DNA from 4 places in the Ruthenibacterium intestinale genome. Region 1 is predicted to be linked to each of the others. Evidence: predicted binding sites of a transcription regulator. Region 1 holds the regulator's gene; each other region holds the start of a gene.
The links. Region 1 encodes Rex, which represses fermentation and respiration genes when NADH is low (regulators of the CRP and FNR family bind a similar motif). Its sites were predicted from a motif close to ATTGTTAANNNNTTAACAAT; they were not measured.
Positions count from the first base shown of each region.

Region 2: the regulator Rex is predicted to act here: its motif matches at 1,785-1,804, upstream of WMO24_RS09720 ((2Fe-2S) ferredoxin domain-containing protein).
Region 3: the regulator Rex is predicted to act here: its motif matches at 2,333-2,352, upstream of WMO24_RS06860 (phosphoglycerate kinase).
Region 4: the regulator Rex is predicted to act here: its motif matches at 1,441-1,460, upstream of WMO24_RS09430 (phosphoenolpyruvate carboxykinase (GTP)).

Region 1 covers NZ_JBBMFA010000034.1:3,023-7,230, reverse strand. The annotation lists gene WMO24_RS01105 (isocitrate/isopropylmalate family dehydrogenase) at 1-1,081, shown strand, start outside; gene WMO24_RS01100 (redox-sensing transcriptional repressor Rex) at 1,147-1,773, shown strand; gene WMO24_RS01095 (metal-sensing transcriptional repressor) at 1,828-2,091, opposite strand; gene WMO24_RS01090 (heavy metal translocating P-type ATPase) at 2,091-4,208, opposite strand, start outside.
Region 2 covers NZ_JBBMFA010000095.1:14,860-19,067, forward strand. The annotation lists gene WMO24_RS09715 ([Fe-Fe] hydrogenase large subunit C-terminal domain-containing protein) at 1-1,515, opposite strand, end outside; gene WMO24_RS09720 ((2Fe-2S) ferredoxin domain-containing protein) at 1,512-1,760, opposite strand; tRNA gene WMO24_RS09725 (tRNA-Ser) at 1,944-2,034, shown strand; gene WMO24_RS09730 (amidohydrolase) at 2,123-3,724, shown strand; gene sigK (RNA polymerase sporulation sigma factor SigK) at 3,803-4,208, shown strand, end outside.
Region 3 covers NZ_JBBMFA010000082.1:12,398-16,605, forward strand. The annotation lists gene gpmI (2,3-bisphosphoglycerate-independent phosphoglycerate mutase) at 1-134, opposite strand, end outside; gene tpiA (triose-phosphate isomerase) at 163-930, opposite strand; gene WMO24_RS06860 (phosphoglycerate kinase) at 1,012-2,232, opposite strand; gene WMO24_RS06865 (GNAT family N-acetyltransferase) at 2,424-3,647, opposite strand; gene WMO24_RS06870 (VanW family protein) at 3,694-4,208, opposite strand, start outside.
Region 4 covers NZ_JBBMFA010000094.1:21,698-25,905, reverse strand. The annotation lists gene WMO24_RS09430 (phosphoenolpyruvate carboxykinase (GTP)) at 1-1,348, opposite strand, end outside; gene WMO24_RS09425 (acetate/propionate family kinase) at 1,573-2,772, opposite strand; gene WMO24_RS09420 (nucleotidyltransferase family protein) at 2,893-4,083, shown strand; gene WMO24_RS09415 (MATE family efflux transporter) at 4,125-4,208, opposite strand, start outside.

The DNA.
Region 1 (4,208 bases):
CGCCCAGGGTGACTTTGTGGATTATTCCAAGCTGGATCAAATCGTCATCGGCATCTGCGGTGGTGACGGCATTGGTCCCACCATCACACACGAGGCTGAGCGTGTTCTTCGCTTCCTTTTGAAAGATGACGTCGCCAAAGGCCGCATCGTTTTCAAAGAAATCGACGGTCTTACCATTGAAAACCGCGCCGCACATATGAAGGCGATCCCGGATGATGTGCTTGCCGAATTGAAAGCATGCCATGTCATTTTGAAAGGCCCTACAACCACCCCGCGCGCCGGAGACGAGTGGCCGAACATCGAAAGCGCCAACGTCGCTATGCGCAAAGAATTGGACCTTTTCGCCAACGTTCGCCCCGTAAAAGTACCGGAGCAGGGCATTGACTGGACGTTCTTCCGTGAAAACACAGAAGGAGCCTACACGCTCGGCAGCTGCGGTTTTGAAACCGAGGACGGTATTTCCATTGACTTCACCGTCACCACTACAGACGGAACGGAGCGAATTGCTGCACTTGCTTATGATTTTGCGCACAAAAACCACAAAAACCGTGTTTCCATCGTCACCAAGGCAAACATTGTCAAAGCGACCGACGGCAAGTTCCTGCGTCTCTGCCAGGAAATGGGTGCCAAATATCCGGAAATCGTTACCGATGACTGGTACATTGATATCATGACCGCCAAACTGGTCGACCCGAAGCGCCGTCAGGACTTCCAGGTCTTTGTTTTGCCGAATCTATATGGCGATATCATTACCGATGAAGCTGCAGAATTCCAGGGTGGTGTAGGCACCGCCGGTTCCGGAAACATTGGCAAAAGATATGCAATGTTTGAAGCGATTCACGGCTCCGCCCCCCGTATGGTCAAGGAGGGCCGCGCCAAATATGCAGATCCCTGCAGCATGCTGCGCGCAAGCGCCATGCTCCTGTCCCACATTGGATATCAAAAAGAATCCGACCAGCTGACTGCCGCGCTGGATAAATGCATGTTTGAGGAAAAAGCGCTTACCATCACCGGACGTGACACGGGCTGCACCTGTGAGGAATTCGGCGATTATGTGATGCGCACCATTGAAACGCTTTGACAGAGCGCACTTTACAGCAGCGGAAAGAAAAATTTTATTCTAAAAAGGTCGGGTGAATCCAAACCATGCAGAACAAGGTTTCTCTGCCGGTCATCAAACGGTTGCCCAAATATTATCGCTATCTTTCTGATATGCATAAAAACGGCGTTGTAAAAGTTTCTTCCAGTGAACTTGCCAAAATTATGGGAACGACCGCCTCGCAGGTGCGTCAGGACTTCAACTGTTTTGGCGGCTTCGGCCAACAGGGCATTGGTTACCACGTGGATGTATTGCTGCGGGAAATCACCAATCTCCTGTTCAGCGAAAAAAAGTTGGATACAATTTTAATTGGAACCGGTCGTCTGGGCCGCGCGATTTCCGGCTATTTGACAGCTGAAGCCAAAGGATACCAACTAATCGCTGCGTTCGATAAGAACCCGGAAGAAATCGGGCGCCAGCTTTCCGGCGTAGACATTTTGGACATTGCGGACTTGGAATCATTTTGCAAAGAGCATCATCCTGAAGTTGCGGTTCTCTGCATTCCGCGTCAAAGTGCACAGGAACTTGCCCCTTCCCTTGTCGCTCTTGGCATCAAAGGATATTGGAATTTCAGCCATTACGACTTATCAGTGGTTTACGATGGCATTACCGTAGAAAATGTCCATTTGGGCGATAGTCTGATAAGTTTGGGTTATCGCGTCCGCAATAATTGATTCTCTTACAAAATATAAAACCTTCGGGATCGAAAGACCCCGAAGGTTTTTGTTTTAGCGGCTCAATTTTTCCAAAAGCGCCGTTATCTCTTCAATCTTTTCTTCTGCGTTCCCACTTTCAAATGCATCCTTCACACACCCGTTCATGTGCGCTTTCAGAATCTCGCGATTTACTTTGGACAAAATCGACTGTGTGGCAAGGATCTGGTTGGAAATGTCCATGCAATAGCGATTTTCCTCTACCATCGCCAGTATTCCATCCAGTTGTCCGCGAGCTGTTTTTAAAAGCCGTGTGACTTTTTGAGGATCTGCCTTCATCACTTCACCTCTGTTACAGAATAACCTGCTTCCGTCACCGCATCGGTCAACTGCTGCACGGAAACATCCTGTGTCAATGTGCACACCGCTTCTTTGTTTTCCAGGCTCACCTGTGCGTCGACACCCGGAATTTTTGTCAATGCTTGTGTGACATGCGCCACACAGTGCGGGCACATCATTCCTTCGATCTGAAGTGTAACTGTTTTCATAAAATCTTCCTCCTTTATATTCTGTACCGCACCAGGGGTTTGCGTACTGTACATAACCTTAAATCGTCTGAGCCTCAACGCATTGGACACAACACATACACTGGACAAGCTCATTGCTGCCGCTGCAAACATGGGATTCAGTTTCACCTGGAACAGCGGATACAAAAGCCCTGCCGCCAAAGGAATGCCAATACTGTTGTAGAAAAAGGCCCAAAACAGATTTTCCTTGATATTGCGAATCACTGCTTTTGACAGTCGAATTGCCGTTGCTACATCCCGCAAATCGTTTTTCATCAAAACAATATCTGCACTCTCGATTGCTACGTCTGTGCCTGCACCAATCGCAATTCCCACATCGGCACGCGCCAGGGCAGGTGCGTCATTGATTCCGTCTCCTACCATTGCAACAATTTTTCCGTCTTTTTGAAGCCGTGCAATTTGCTGTTCCTTCTCCTGCGGAAGCACTTCTGCTATAATTCGTTGAATCCCCAGCTGCCGCTGAATCGCTGCCGCAGTTTTCTGGTTATCTCCTGTGAGCATCGTCACAGCAACGCCCATTTTCTCAAGCATGGAAATTGCTTCTTTGCTGGTGGGCTTGATCGTATCCGCTACTGCGATTATTCCAATCAGCCCCTTTTGTTCAGATGCAAACAGCAGCGGTGTCTTTCCCTCTTCACTCAATCTCTCCAAAGTGCTCACAGCATTTTCAGAAAGTGTAACCTTTTGTTCGCGCATCATTTTTTCGTTTCCGGCATACCATAGTTCCCCTTCAACGAAAGCAGAAACGCCCCGGCCAAAATTCGCCTTAAACTCACTGACGGGAAGCTGCGCTATATTTTTTCCTTTTGCATACTCCACAATCGCTTGAGCCAAAGGATGCTCACTGCGCCCTTCAATGCTGGCCGCAGCCGACAAAAAGTCAGTTTGCGACAGTTCTGCCAAAGGAAAGACATCCGTCACAACCGGTTTTCCCTCTGTAATCGTTCCTGTTTTATCCAAAACAACTTCCTGAATATTGTGAGCCGTTTGCAAAGCTTCTCCGGATTTAATCAGGATTCCATTCTCTGCACCTTTTCCAGTTCCCACCATAATCGCAACCGGTGTGGCAAGTCCAAGTGCGCAGGGACAGGAAACCACCAGAACTGCAATTCCAACGGAAATTGAAAACTCAGCTGTTTGCCCCATCAAAAGCCAAAAAATCGCCGCCAGTACTGCGATCGATATAACTACCGGAACAAAAATTCCTGCAATCCGATCGGCCAACTTGGCAATTGGTGCCTTGCTTGCGCTCGCATCTTCTACCAAACGAATGATCTGTGCTAAAGTGGTATCATCCCCCACCTTAGTTGCCCGGAATTTAAAGAAGCCGGTCTTATTTAAAGTCGCAGACAATACCGTGCTGCCTGCTGTCTTTTCAATCGGAATGCTCTCTCCTGTAATGGCGGCTTCATCTACGCTGGTACTCCCCTCCACAATGACGCCGTCTGCCGGAACATTCTGTCCCGGCTTTACAAGAACGATATCCCCGATCATAAGTTGCTCTACAGGAATGGTCCGTTCCACTCCGTCACGCTCAACAGTAGCGGTTTTGGGCGCAAGATCCATCAAGCGTGCAATTGCCTGTCCTGTTTTACCTTTGCTCTTCGTCTCCAGGTATTTGCCCAATGTAATCAGCGTCAAAATCATTGCAGCCGATTCAAAATACAAGTCCATATGGTAACGCTCAACCAGAGCTCTGTCACCTGTGCCAAGCCCATATCCCATGCGCATAATTGCAAAAACGCCGTATACCAACGCCGCACTCGAACCAATTGCAATCAAGCTGTCCATATTGGGAGCACCATGAAACAATGTTTTAAACCCTACCTGATAATATTTCCGGTTCACATACACAACCGGTAAGGTCAA
Region 2 (4,208 bases), on a different contig from region 1:
CTGACCGGCCTGAACCTCCTCAGAAGTAATATCGCGCATAATAATGAAAATGATGTGATACTCCCGATCGTACACAATGGTCTGGGAAACGTATTTGCTGTATTCTGCCAGATAGACCTTTTTCTCTTTTACGGGAATGCCGGTAGTCATAACGTTCAGATATTCCGCCGGGTTTACAAGACGGACAATCGGCGAACCAATAATATCAGCAGGATTTTTCAAATTGAAGAGACTGCAGCCGGCACGGTTGATTTGCTGTACGCACAGATCTTCGTCCAGGATCAAAATGGCATTGGGCGTCGTATTGATTACATAACCGGAAAACGTTTCGGCACGTTCCTTTAAATAGGGCAGGCACATGCTTAAATCCGCTTTGCCCTGATACACAGCGATGGCTTTTTCTCGGCAGGTATTGTAGCCGCAGCTGCCACAGTTCAGCTCCTGCTCCGGGCTTGTTTTGCCCATCTTGGCAAGAATTTCCCGAATCGTATTTTCGCCGGGAATTTGACTGTGTGTGCCGACATAAGGCATGTTTTTAGACAAATCGCCCGGGTCGGCGGAAGTAAATTCGCCTTCTCCGGCAAAATCAAGCACTTTGATCTCACCGCTCAAAGGGGAAGCATGGTGATGGCGGATTCCGGGCCCATTGACACAAGCGCCTTCGCAGGCGTTCATCTCTATAAAGCAATGATGCAGATTGCCCGCTTCAATTTCCTGAAGAGCAGCAATGCAATTTTCCACACCGTCTACTGCGAGGTATGTAAAATCACTTTGTTCAGTGTGCATGCTTTTAATGACGCCGCCCTTGATCGGGAAGAAGCGCGCACGTTTATTTCCGATGTCTTCCTCTGAAAGGAAAAAGGAGATGCCTTTTTCCTCAAACCACGCCTCAAGTTCTTCAAAGGTCAGCACCGCATCGCAATATTCGGAGTAAAGTTCCGCTTCTTCCTTTTTGGAAATGCAGGGGCCAATAAAGACAACGGCTGCATTGGCCTGCGCTTCTTTGATCAGCTTGCCGTGGGCCAGCATGGGAGACAGGACGGGTGCGAGCATGGGCAGGGCAAGAGGGTGGTACTTTTGAATTAAAGAGTTGATGCTGTGGCAGCAGGAAGAGATAATGACATCGTGCTCTCCACTGGCAATCATTCGTTCGTACTCCTGTTTGACCACAGTAGCGCCAATTGCGGTTTCCTCGGCATCAGAAAAGCCCAGAGAAAGAAGCGCGGTACGCATGGCGGCAAAATCTTTCACGGGAAATTCCGCAATGAAAGAAGGGGCTACACTTGCGATGACAGGACGACCGGAAGCAATCAGCTCTTTAACATGAGGCGTATCAAGGCGCACTTGTTTCGCATCCTGCGGGCAGTTGACAAAACAATTGCCACAAAGAATGCAGTCATCCGCAATGATGTTTGCCTGTCCATCTGCAAATTTAATACTTTTTACCGGACAGCTCCGGATGCATTTATAACAGTTTTTGCAGTTCGATTTTTTGAGCTGTAGAAACCTATTCATTTTGAAAGCCCTCCGAGGACCTTTTCTTGGAAAAGAGAATCGAAGCTATCTTTGTTCCAACCGGTAATGATTTCATCATCGATTTTCACAGAAACGCCATGTGTACACTTTCCGAGACAAAAGGCGGCAGAAAGATTCACCTTGTCTGTTAAATTGTTCTTTTCCAGATTCTCTTTCATCATCTGAATCACATCGTAAGAACCTTTTAAATGACAAGAAGATCCGACACAAACGCAAATATTCATAGTATGTCCACCGAGCCTTTCTGAAACGTTATCTTTTTAACAAAAATTGTTCATTTTTAATTATATAAAGGAAAAAGGACCGGGTCAATAGGAGAAAACCCAGAGAATTAATTTGATCTTTTTTAATTTTTTGCTTGACTTTTGTAATGAAATCGGGTAATATAATAAAGCACTTTGTGCCATGGAGAGTTGGCTGAGTGGTCTAAGGCGCACGACTGGAAATCGTGTGTACCCTTTAAAGGTACCTAGGGTTCAAATCCCTAACTCTCCGCCAGAAAAAACCGGAAGCTTTGCTTCCGGTTTTTTGTTTAACACGGTGGATTCAGACGAATGTATATGCAGGAAAAAAGGAGGGCAAGGGTTTGCGGCAAAAACTTTATTGGAACGGTACGATTCTAACCATGGAAACGCCTTCCTGTGCCCAAGCGCTGCTGGAACAGGATGGCAAGATTGTAGCTGTTGGAGCGCTGGACGAAGTCAGGCAGGCAGCTGGAACGCATTTTGAATGTGTGGACTTGCAAGGCCACACGCTGATGCCCTCTTTTATTGATGCGCACAGCCATTTTATGGGATATGCAATGTCGCTGCTTCAGGTGTCCGTAGAGGGGGCTCACACGTTTTCAGATATTCAAAAAAGAATTGCTGCGTTTATTGAGAACAGACATCTGCCGGACAACCAGTGGGTTATCGTCAAAGGATACGACCATAATGCGCTGGATGAACAAACCCACCCTACACGTGAAATACTGGATGAGGCCTCTTCTGGTCACCCGATTGTTTTACAGCATCGTTCGGGTCACAATGGTGTATTTAATACAGCTGCGCTGAATTTTCTGGGGATTACCAGAAGCAGCATGGCGCCAGCAGGCGGAAAAATTGAAAAGGATGAAGCGGGAGAGCCAACGGGTTATATGGAAGAAAATGCCTTTCTTTCATACTTGAAGCAAATTCCCATGCCACAGTCGGAAGAGATTCTTAATGCATTAAAGCAGGCGCAGAAGCGTTATGCGTCTTATGGCATTACGACCGTTCAGGATGGATATCTTATGAAAGAGATGGTGGGTCTCTATCAGATGCTCTGCACATCACATGCATTAGAACTGGATGTTGTCGCATATGCAGGTGTTGAGGACTATGGGACCATCGCCACCCAAATGGCCAAACATGTTGATCAATATTCGGACCATCTGAAAATCGGCGGATACAAAATCTTTTTAGATGGCTCTCCACAGAGCAGAACTGCCTGGATGCGCACTGCATATGTGGGGCAAGAGGAGAATTTTGGTTATCCTTCCATGATGGATAAAGACGTTTTAAATGCCGTGCGTCGTGCCATGCGAGAAGGACGTCAGATTTTAGCACACTGCAACGGTGATGCAGCGGCGCAGCAATATCTTCAGGCAGTTGCTCGTGCGATGGGAGAGTTAGATGATGCACCGGATATCCGGCCCGTTATGATCCATGCACAGCTTGTGGGAACTGACCAGCTTCCGTTGATGCGGGAGCTTGGTGTTTTGCCATCCTTTTTTATAGCGCATGTGTATCATTGGGGAGAGGTTCATGTGCAAAATTTTGGGGACTTACGCGCAAGTAAAATCAGTCCTGCTCAGACAGCGATGCGTTTGGGGCTTCCGTTTACTTTTCATCAGGACGCACCAGTCATTGAGCCGGATATGATGGAAACAGTGTGGTGTGCAGTAAATCGGAAAACCAAAACAGGCAGGATTCTGGGAGAAGAGGAGCGCATTGATACGCTGGCTGCTTTAAAGGCAATCACAATTCATGGCGCATATCAATATTTTGAAGAGAACCGTAAGGGAAGTTTAAAACCGGGGAAATTGGCAGACATGGTGATTTTGTCCCAAAATCCTTTGGATGTCCCAGCGGAAGCATTAAAAAATATAGAGGTGCTTGAAACCATAAAAGAGGGACGCACCATTTATCAAAAAAGAGCTGCGGAATAAAATTCGCAGCTCTTTGCATTTGTGTACCATGATTTACCATACAATACATTAAAGGGAGGGGATGAGCAATTGTTTGGAATGATTTTGAGCTTTATCGCAAGCCATATTCTTTATTTTGCGCTTCATTTGGAAAGCAGCAGCTTCCCAAAGCCGCTGAGTGCCCGGGAAGAAATTGAGGCTTTTGAAGCATTCAAAAATGGAAGCGATGAGGCGCGTGAAAAACTGATTCGGCACAATCTTCGCCTGGTGGCGCATATCGCTAAAAAATATTATGCAGGAGCGACAGCTGAGCAGGAAGACCTGATCAGCATTGGCACAATCGGCTTAATTAAGGCGGTAAATAGCTTCGATAATCAGAAAGGCGCTCGCTTTGCCACTTATGCTGCGCGCTGCATTGAAAATGAAATTCTTATGCAGTTCAGAGCGTCCCGAAAATGCCAGAATGATGTTTCGATTCAGGAGCCGATTGAAAGTGACCGGGAAG
Region 3 (4,208 bases), on a different contig from region 1:
GTGGTGTGGGGGCAGCTGGCGAACAGCTTATCCAGGTTGGGGGTTTTGGCGGCTACGATGGCGTTGCCGTAGGTCTCGTTGGGGACCCAGCCGAAGCCGTCCAGAATGCAGAGAAGCAAAGGTCTTTTAGCCATAGGTATTGCAGATTCCTTTCTGAATTGTTTATTTGCTGGCCGCAGCCACAATGGCGCCGAAGGCGTCCGCTTTCAGGGAAGCGCCGCCGATCAGGCCGCCGTCCACGTCTTTTTTGCTCAGCAGTTCGTCTGCGTTGCCGGCGTTCATGCTGCCGCCGTACTGCACCGTGGTAGCCTCGGCCACTTCTTCACCGTACAGTTCACCCAGCACTTTGCGGATGGCCGCGCACACTTCCTGCGCCTGGTCGGCGGTGGCGGTGCGGCCGGTGCCGATGGCCCAAACCGGCTCATAGGCGATGACCACGCGCTTCATCTCTTCGGCGCTGACGCCGCCCAGAGCGATCTTGGTCTGCATGCGGACCAGCTCTTCGGTGACGCCCTGCTCGCGCTGCGCCAGGCTCTCGCCCACGCACACGATGACTTTCAGGCCGGCTTCCAGAGCGGCTTTGGTGCGCTTGTTCACGGTCTCGTCGGTCTCGGCAAAGTACTGACGGCGCTCGGAGTGACCGGTGATCACATACTCCACACCCAGGTCCACCAGCATGTCGGCAGAGATCTCGCCGGTGAAAGCACCGGATTTCTCGAAGTGCACGTTCTCGGCGCCCACATGGATGTTGGTGCCCTTGCATTTTTCCACCGCCGTCACCAGGCTGGTGAAGGGCGTGCAGATGACCACTTCACAGTCCGCGTCTTTCACGGCGGGGATCAGCGCGTCGATCAGTTCGGCCGCCTCGGTGGCGGTCTTGTTCATTTTCCAGTTGCCGGCAATGATGGCCTTACGGGTCGCTTTATTCATACTTGTTTCCTCTTTCCCTTGTATTTTTTACACTGAAAAGAGGCTGCCGCGTGCGGCAGGCAGCCTCTTTTTGAAAGAACGTTATGCGTTGGCGATGCAGTCGATGCCGGGCAGAACTTTGCCCTCCAGATACTCCAGGGAAGCGCCGCCGCCCGTGGAGATGTGGGTCATCTTGTCCGCATAGCCCAGCTGCATCACAGCCGCGGCAGAGTCGCCGCCGCCGATGACCGTGGTCGCGTCGGTCTCGGCCAGAGCCTTGGCCACCGCTTTGGTGCCCGCGGCCAGAACCGGGTTCTCGAACACGCCCATGGGGCCGTTCCAGACAACGGTCTTGGCAGCCTTGACCGCCTGGCTGAACAGCTCCTGCGTCTTGGGACCGATGTCCAGACCCATCATGTCTGCGGGGATCTTGTCCGCATCCACATAGCTCACAGCAATTTCGGCGTCAATGGGGTCGGGGAAGGCGGGCGCCACGGTGGTGTCCACCGGCAGCAGCAGCTGCACGCCCTTCTCCTGGGCTTTTTTCAGCATCTCTTTGCAGTAGTCCAGCTTCTCGTCGTCCACCAGGCTCTTGCCCACTTCGTTGCCCTGGGCTTTCAGGAAGGTGTAAGCCATGCCGCCGCCGATGATCAGCGTGTCCACCTTGTTCAGCAGGTTCTCGATCACGCTCAGCTTGTCCGCCACTTTTGCGCCGCCCAGAATGGCCACGAAGGGACGCACGGGGTCATTGACCGCGTTGCCCAGGTAACGGATCTCTTTTTCCATCAGGTAGCCCACAGCGGTGGTCTTGATATAGTCGGTCACGCCGGCGGTGGAGCAGTGCGCACGGTGCGCGGAGCCGAAGGCATCGTTCACGTAAGCGCTGTTCTCGCCCACCAGGTCCGCCAGGTCTTTGGAGAACTCCGGCAGGTTCTTGGTCTCTTCTTTGCGGAAACGGGTGTTCTGCAGCAGGACCACGTCGCCGTCCTTCATGGCGGCCACAGCGGCCTTGGCGTTTTCGCCGGTCACGTTGTCATCGTTGGCGAACACAACTTCTTTGCCCAGCAGTTCGCTCAGGCGCACAGCCACAGGCGCCAGGCTGAATTTCTCTTCCGGTCCGTTCTTGGGTTTGCCCAGATGGCTGCACAGAACCAGACGGCCGCCGTTCTCGATCAGTTTTTTAATGGTGGGCAGAGCCGCCACGATGCGGTTGTCGTTGGTGATCACGCCGTCCTTCATGGGAACGTTGAAGTCGCAGCGGACCAGTACGTTTTTGCCCTTTACGTCAATATCTTCTACGGTTTTTTTGCCAAGAGTGCTCATTGGTTTAACTCCCTTTCTCGCAAAAATTTGGGTGAGCAGCATTTCTGATGCTCATACATCTTATATTATAGTGCTTTGGGGGATTTTTAGCAAGTGTCGGCATGACAAATTTTTCACAAATCACGGGGCCCGGCTGGGCATTTTGGCAACAAAAATCCGGCTCTGCAAAAGCTGTGCAGAGCCGGGCAAAATCAGAAATAGTCGGAGAAGAAGGGGGTCTGCTGTTCGATGGCGTCTTCCAGCATGTGCACCGTGTCCGGCGCGCACACCAGCCGGCCGATCTTGTGCAGGTAATCCGGCCGCTTGTAGCCCAGGAGCATGGTGGTCAGCGTCTGAATATTGGTGCGGTCGGCACACTTGCAGCTGACCCGGCGGATGCTGCCCCGGCCGTCGGCGCCGATCTCCAGTTCAAAGGTCCCCTGGTTCCAGCTCAGCAGCGGGTCCTCCAGCTGGAACACCCACCGGCGGTCGGCGGTGTCGGGTTTGAAGGGGTACTGACGGATGAACCCTTCCACGTCCACGATGCGGGCCATGTAGTAAGGAGAGATGGTCTCCTTGATGTCTGCATCCTCCAGCAAAAAGGCCAGGGGCTCATCGGTGAAAATGTCGCCCTCCACCTTGGAGATCATGGAGAAGTGCGCGCCGATGAAGTTCCACAGCCCGCTGCGGGCCTCTTCGTTCATGAACACCATGTCCTTGACGTGGAACACATCGTCCACAATGCGGTACATCACGTACCCGGTGGAAATTCCCTCGTCGTTGTAATACACAGCGGCCATCATATCGTCGGGGTCCCACAGGAAGTACTCGTTCCAGGCCAGATCGTCCCGAATCAGAGCGCCGTGGGTCTGCAGGGCAAAGCGGTGGTAGGTGTCCCGCACTTCCGGTCCGTCCACGTCCACGCGCACCACTTCGCCGGATACCGGCCGGCTTTTGGGAAGCTGATAATCGTTGATCTCGAAGGAGATCTTGTCGGAGATGATCTCCCAGCCCTTGCGGCGGTAATAGGGGATGGAATAGGGGAACAGGTAGGAGATGGTCTGCCCCCGCCCGCGCATGTTGGTCAGCGCCTGATACAGCAGCTTGTGCATCAGCCCCTGGCCGGAGTACTCGGGATAGGTGCCCACGCCCGTCAGGCCGCCCATGTCGTAGGTGTGGCCGAAAATGCGCACTTTCATGGGGTATACGGCCACCTGAGAGATCAGCTTGTCACCGTCGAACCAGCCCAGCACGTCCGCCCGTTCCAGCGTGGGGGACTTGGCGCGCATCATGTCTTTTTCTTCCCAGCCGATCTCCTTCAGCTCCTGGTCGGTGACCTGAAACACATAGCGGAGAAGCTGGTTATATTGGGTGAGGTGTTCCAGCCCCACCGGCTGCATTTTGAATTGCCGTTTCCGGCCGAATTTTCTGCCCATTGGCATTTCCTTCTTTCACGGCCGCTGTGCCGCGGCCCTGAAAATATTATACCCCGGCGGAAAAATCCTGTCCAGCGGGCTGCAGATCCAGGGCGGACACATCGTACTGCACGCGGGCGTGGTTGTGTTTGAGAAGCTGCCGGTCCAATGTGTTGCCCGTGCGCTTGTCCACGCAGGTGCGCACAATGTCGTTCACCCGGTACACGCCGTCCGCCTCCTGCACGAAGGCTTCGTTTTGGGCGCGCACATGATACTTCACCGGCTGGGCTGCGCTGCACCGGATCTCGCCGCACAGATAGCCGCCCTCCAACCACACGCACAGCTGCCAGGTGTCGGGGGTGTCGTTGCGCACCCGGTAGTCCAGATAATTGTACAAAATGGAGGTCCCGGTGCCGAAGGGTACCTTGCGGCCGAAGTCCGGGAACAGGTCCACTCCGTCGTGATGATGGTACTCGGTCACGGTCAAAGGCGTGTGCAGCACCATCCAGTGCAAAAGGTTGGTAAACTGGCACATGCCGCCGCCGATGTCCCGGTCCGGCCGTCCCTGCTTGATGATCAGCC
Region 4 (4,208 bases), on a different contig from region 1:
GGTCACGGCGGACAACGCCCACAGCGCCGGTAGCGGCAGCAGTGGTCTCAGAAGCCATGGCAGAGCCCACATACACGCCGTGCTCCCAGCTGAAGGACTGGTACACCAGCGGAGCGGTCTTCGCGCGGCGGCCGCCGAAGACCATCGCGGTCACAGGCACGCCCATGGGGTTGTTGAACTCTTTGGACAGGCAGGGGCAGTTCTCAGCCGGAGCCGTGAAACGGGAGTTGGGATGAGCCAGCTTGCCGCCGTTGGCAACATACTCTTTGCCGTTGACGGGGATACCGGTCCACTCCTGAGCATCCTCGGGAGGATTCTTATCCAGGCCTTCCCACCACACAGTGTTGTCCGCCAGGTTGTGGGCAACGTTGGTGAAGATGGTGCCCTTCATGGTGGTGTGCAGCGCGTTGGGGTTGGATTTCTCGTTGGTGCCGGGGGCAACGCCGAAGAAGCCGTTCTCGGGGTTGATGGCATACAGACGGCCGTCCTCACCGATGTGCATCCAGGCGATGTCGTCGCCTACGGTCCACACTTTGTAGCCCTGTTTTGCATAAACCTCAGGCGGAATCAGCATGGCCAGGTTGGTCTTGCCGCAGGCAGAGGGGAAGGCAGCGGTGATGTATTTGGTCTCGCCATTGGGGCACTCGATGCCCAGGATCAGCATGTGCTCGGCCATCCAGCCCTCTTTCATGCCCTGGTAGGAAGCGATGCGCAGAGCAAAGCATTTTTTGCCCAGCAGCACGTTGCCGCCGTAACCGGAGTTGATGGACCAGATTGCATTCTCTTCGGGGAACTGCACAATGTAGCGGTTCTCCTCGTTGATGTCGGCTTTCGCGTGCTGGCCGCGCACGAAGTCGTTGGAATCGCCCAGCTGACGCAGCGCTTTCACGCCGATGCGGGTCATGATGTCCATGTTCAGGACAACGTAGATGGAGTCCGTGACCTCAATGCCCACTTTGGAGAACGGGCTGCCGATGGGGCCCATGCAGTACGGAATCACGTACATGGTGCGGCCTTTCATGCAGCCGGTGTACATGGGAACCAGTTTTGCTTTCATCTCTTCGGGGTCCATCCAGTTGTTGATGACGCCCGCGTCTTCTTTGTTCTTGGTGCAGATGAACGTGCGGCCCTCTACACGGGCAACGTCGTTCTTCGCGGTGTGATGCAGAACGCAGCCAGGCAGTTTCTCCTGGTTCAGTTCCGTCATTTCGCCAGTTTTGAAGGCTTCCTCGCGCAGAGCGCGCAGCTGACCCTCAGAGCCGTCGATCCAAATGGTCTTGTCCGGAGTCATCAGGCCTTCCATTTCTTTGACCCAGTCCAGAACATGCTGATTGTTCGTCAAAGCCATAATTGAATCACCTTTCCTTTAAAAAATCCCTCTCGCATAAAGTGGTGAACAGAACAGTTCGATCAAAATGCGATTTGGTTTCATTATACCTTTTTGTTAAAAAAAACACAAGATTTTTCCGCGAAAAAGCCGCACTCTTTTTCCCGGATGTGCCGATTGTTCGCTTTTTGCGGATATCTTTGCAAAAAAGGCGGTCGTCCCGCAGGACGGCCGCCTAGCCGAAATTACTTCGCAGCTTCCACCAGAGCCTTGGTGTCGCGGGCAATCATCAGTTCCTCGTTGGTGCAGATGACCAGCACTTTCACGCGGCTGCCTTTGCCGCTGATGTCCATGATGTCGCCGGTGCGTTTGCAGTTTTTCTCCGGATCCACGGAAATGCCCAAAAAGCCCATGTTCTCGCACACACTGGCACGCATGCGATAATCGTTCTCGCCGATGCCGCCGGTGAAGACCACGCAGTCCAGACCGCCCATGGCCGCAGCATAAGAACCGATGTATTTCTTGATCTGATAAGCCAGCATCTCGGTGGCCAGCTTGGCGCGCTCATTGCCGGCATCCGCCGCATTGGTCACGTCGCGCATATCGCTGGAAACGCCGGAAACACCCAGCAGGCCGCATTTCTTGTTCAGGTAATCGGCCATCTCCTGACCATGGATGCCCAGTTTCTGCTCCATGTAAGTCACAACACTGGGGTCTAGGTCGCCGCAGCGGGTGCCCATCAGAACACCGGCCAGCGGGGTCAGGCCCATGCTGGTGTCCATGCACTTGCCGGCTTTGACCGCGGAGATGGAGCTGCCGTTGCCCAGATGGCAGGTGACCATCTTCAAATCGCTGCTGTTCAGGTACTCAGCAGCCGCCATGCTCACATAGCGGTGGCTGGTGCCGTGCGCGCCATAGCGGCGGATGGAGTACTTTTCATACATCTCATAGGGAACGCCGTACATATACGCCTTGGCGGGCATGGTCTGATGGAACGTGGTGTCGAACACAACCACGTTGGGGACCTTCTCGCCAAATACAGCCTTGGCGCTGCGCAGGCCCTGCACGTGTGCCATGTTGTGCACGGGAGCCAGCGGTGCGATCTCTTCGATTTTGTCGATGATGGCATCGGTGACGATCTCAGATTTGGTAAAGAACTCGGCGCCCTGCACCACGCGGTGACCGATGGCGGAAATCTCGCTCTTGTCTTTCACCACAGCGCCCTCGCCCGTGGTCATCATTTCGACTACCTTCATGAACGCCTCAGTGTGCGTGGGGAACGGCACCTCCTGGCTCCATTCGCCGCCGTTGGCCTTGTGGGTGATCTTGCTGCCTTCAATGCCGATGCGCTCGCACAGACCTTTGCACAGCACGCTTTCGTCCGTCATATCAATGAGCTGATATTTCAGAGAGCTGGAACCGCAGTTGATGACCAGAACTTTCATAGTTTCTTTTTCCTCCTAAACGTTTCAAATGCCCGCCTTTTGATCAGCAGGCACTTTTCTTCCTTATCTTTTTTATTATATAATGGTAAAAATTCATTTGCAAGGCACGAAAGGGGTTTTATGTTGAAAATCGTTGGAATCATAGCGGAATACGACCCGTTTCACGCCGGGCACGCCTGGCAGATTCAGCAGGCACGGCAGGCGGGCGCCCGGGCCGTGGTGTGCGTGATGAGCCCTTCCGTAGTCCAGCGGGGCGGATGCGCTCTGTTCCCCACCCCGGTGCGGGTGCGGGCGGCACTGGCGGGCGGCGCGGATCTGGTGCTGTCCCTGCCCGCTCCCTACGCCACGTTGAGCGCCGAGGGGTTTGCCGCGGCCGGCGTGCATCTTTTGAGCATGCTGGGTTGTGTGGACACCCTGTGTTTCGGCGCGGAAACCCCTGACCCGGAACTTCTGCACCGGACGGCCCAAACGCTCCGCAGGCCGGAGTTCCAGCGGGAGATGCGTCATGCGCTGCGCCAGGGCGGCGGCTTTGCCGCAGCCCGAGCTGCCGCGGCCGAAGCCGTTCAGCCGGGCGCGGCAGCTCTGCTGGCCAGCCCCAACAACATTCTGGGCGTAGAGTATTGCAAAGCGATTCAGGCTCAGAAAAGCCCGCTGCAGGTTTTCGCTTTGGCACGGCGCGGTGCCGCCCACGGAGAAGCCACCCCCGGAGACGGCTTTGCCAGTGCCAGCGCCCTTCGCACGCTGTTTCAAGCCGAGGGTGCCGACGCGATGGCGCCCTACGTTCCGGCCGCCTGTCTGCCCCTGTATCTGCAGGCGCAGTCGGAAGGCCTGTTTCATGATCCCACAGCAGGCTCCATCGCGATCCTGTCACGGCTGCGCGGCCTCTCCGCCCAGGATCTGCTTCGTGTCCGCGGCGTGAACGAAGGGCTGGAGCACCGTCTGTACCAGAGCATCCAGTCCGCAGTGAGCCTGCCTGCCCTCTACGCAGATTTGAAGACCAAGCGCTACGCCCACGCCCGACTGCGCCGGCTGGTTCTGGACGCCGCGCTGGGGTACGGAAAGCAGATCCCCGCCCTGCCGCCCTATCTCCACGTTCTGGGTGCCAGCGAGCAGGGGTTAGCCGTGCTGAAAACTGCCAAAGAGACCGCACAGCTTCCCCTCTCCACCTCTCTGGCCCGGCTGCGGGACATCGCGCCCGACTGTGAACGCATCGCCCGCGCCCACAGCGACGCAGAGGATCTGGCAGCGCTGTGCCTCGCCCGGCCCCAGCCCTGTCAGACCGCCTACACGCAACCCTTTCTTCGCGTTTAACGATCAAAAAGGCCCCGTTCCCAAAGGAACGGGGCCTTTCTTTATGCGTAATGATACACCTTCCGGAACCGAACCAGACACCAGATGGACACCGCCAGCGACAAAACTTCCGCCACCGGGATGGC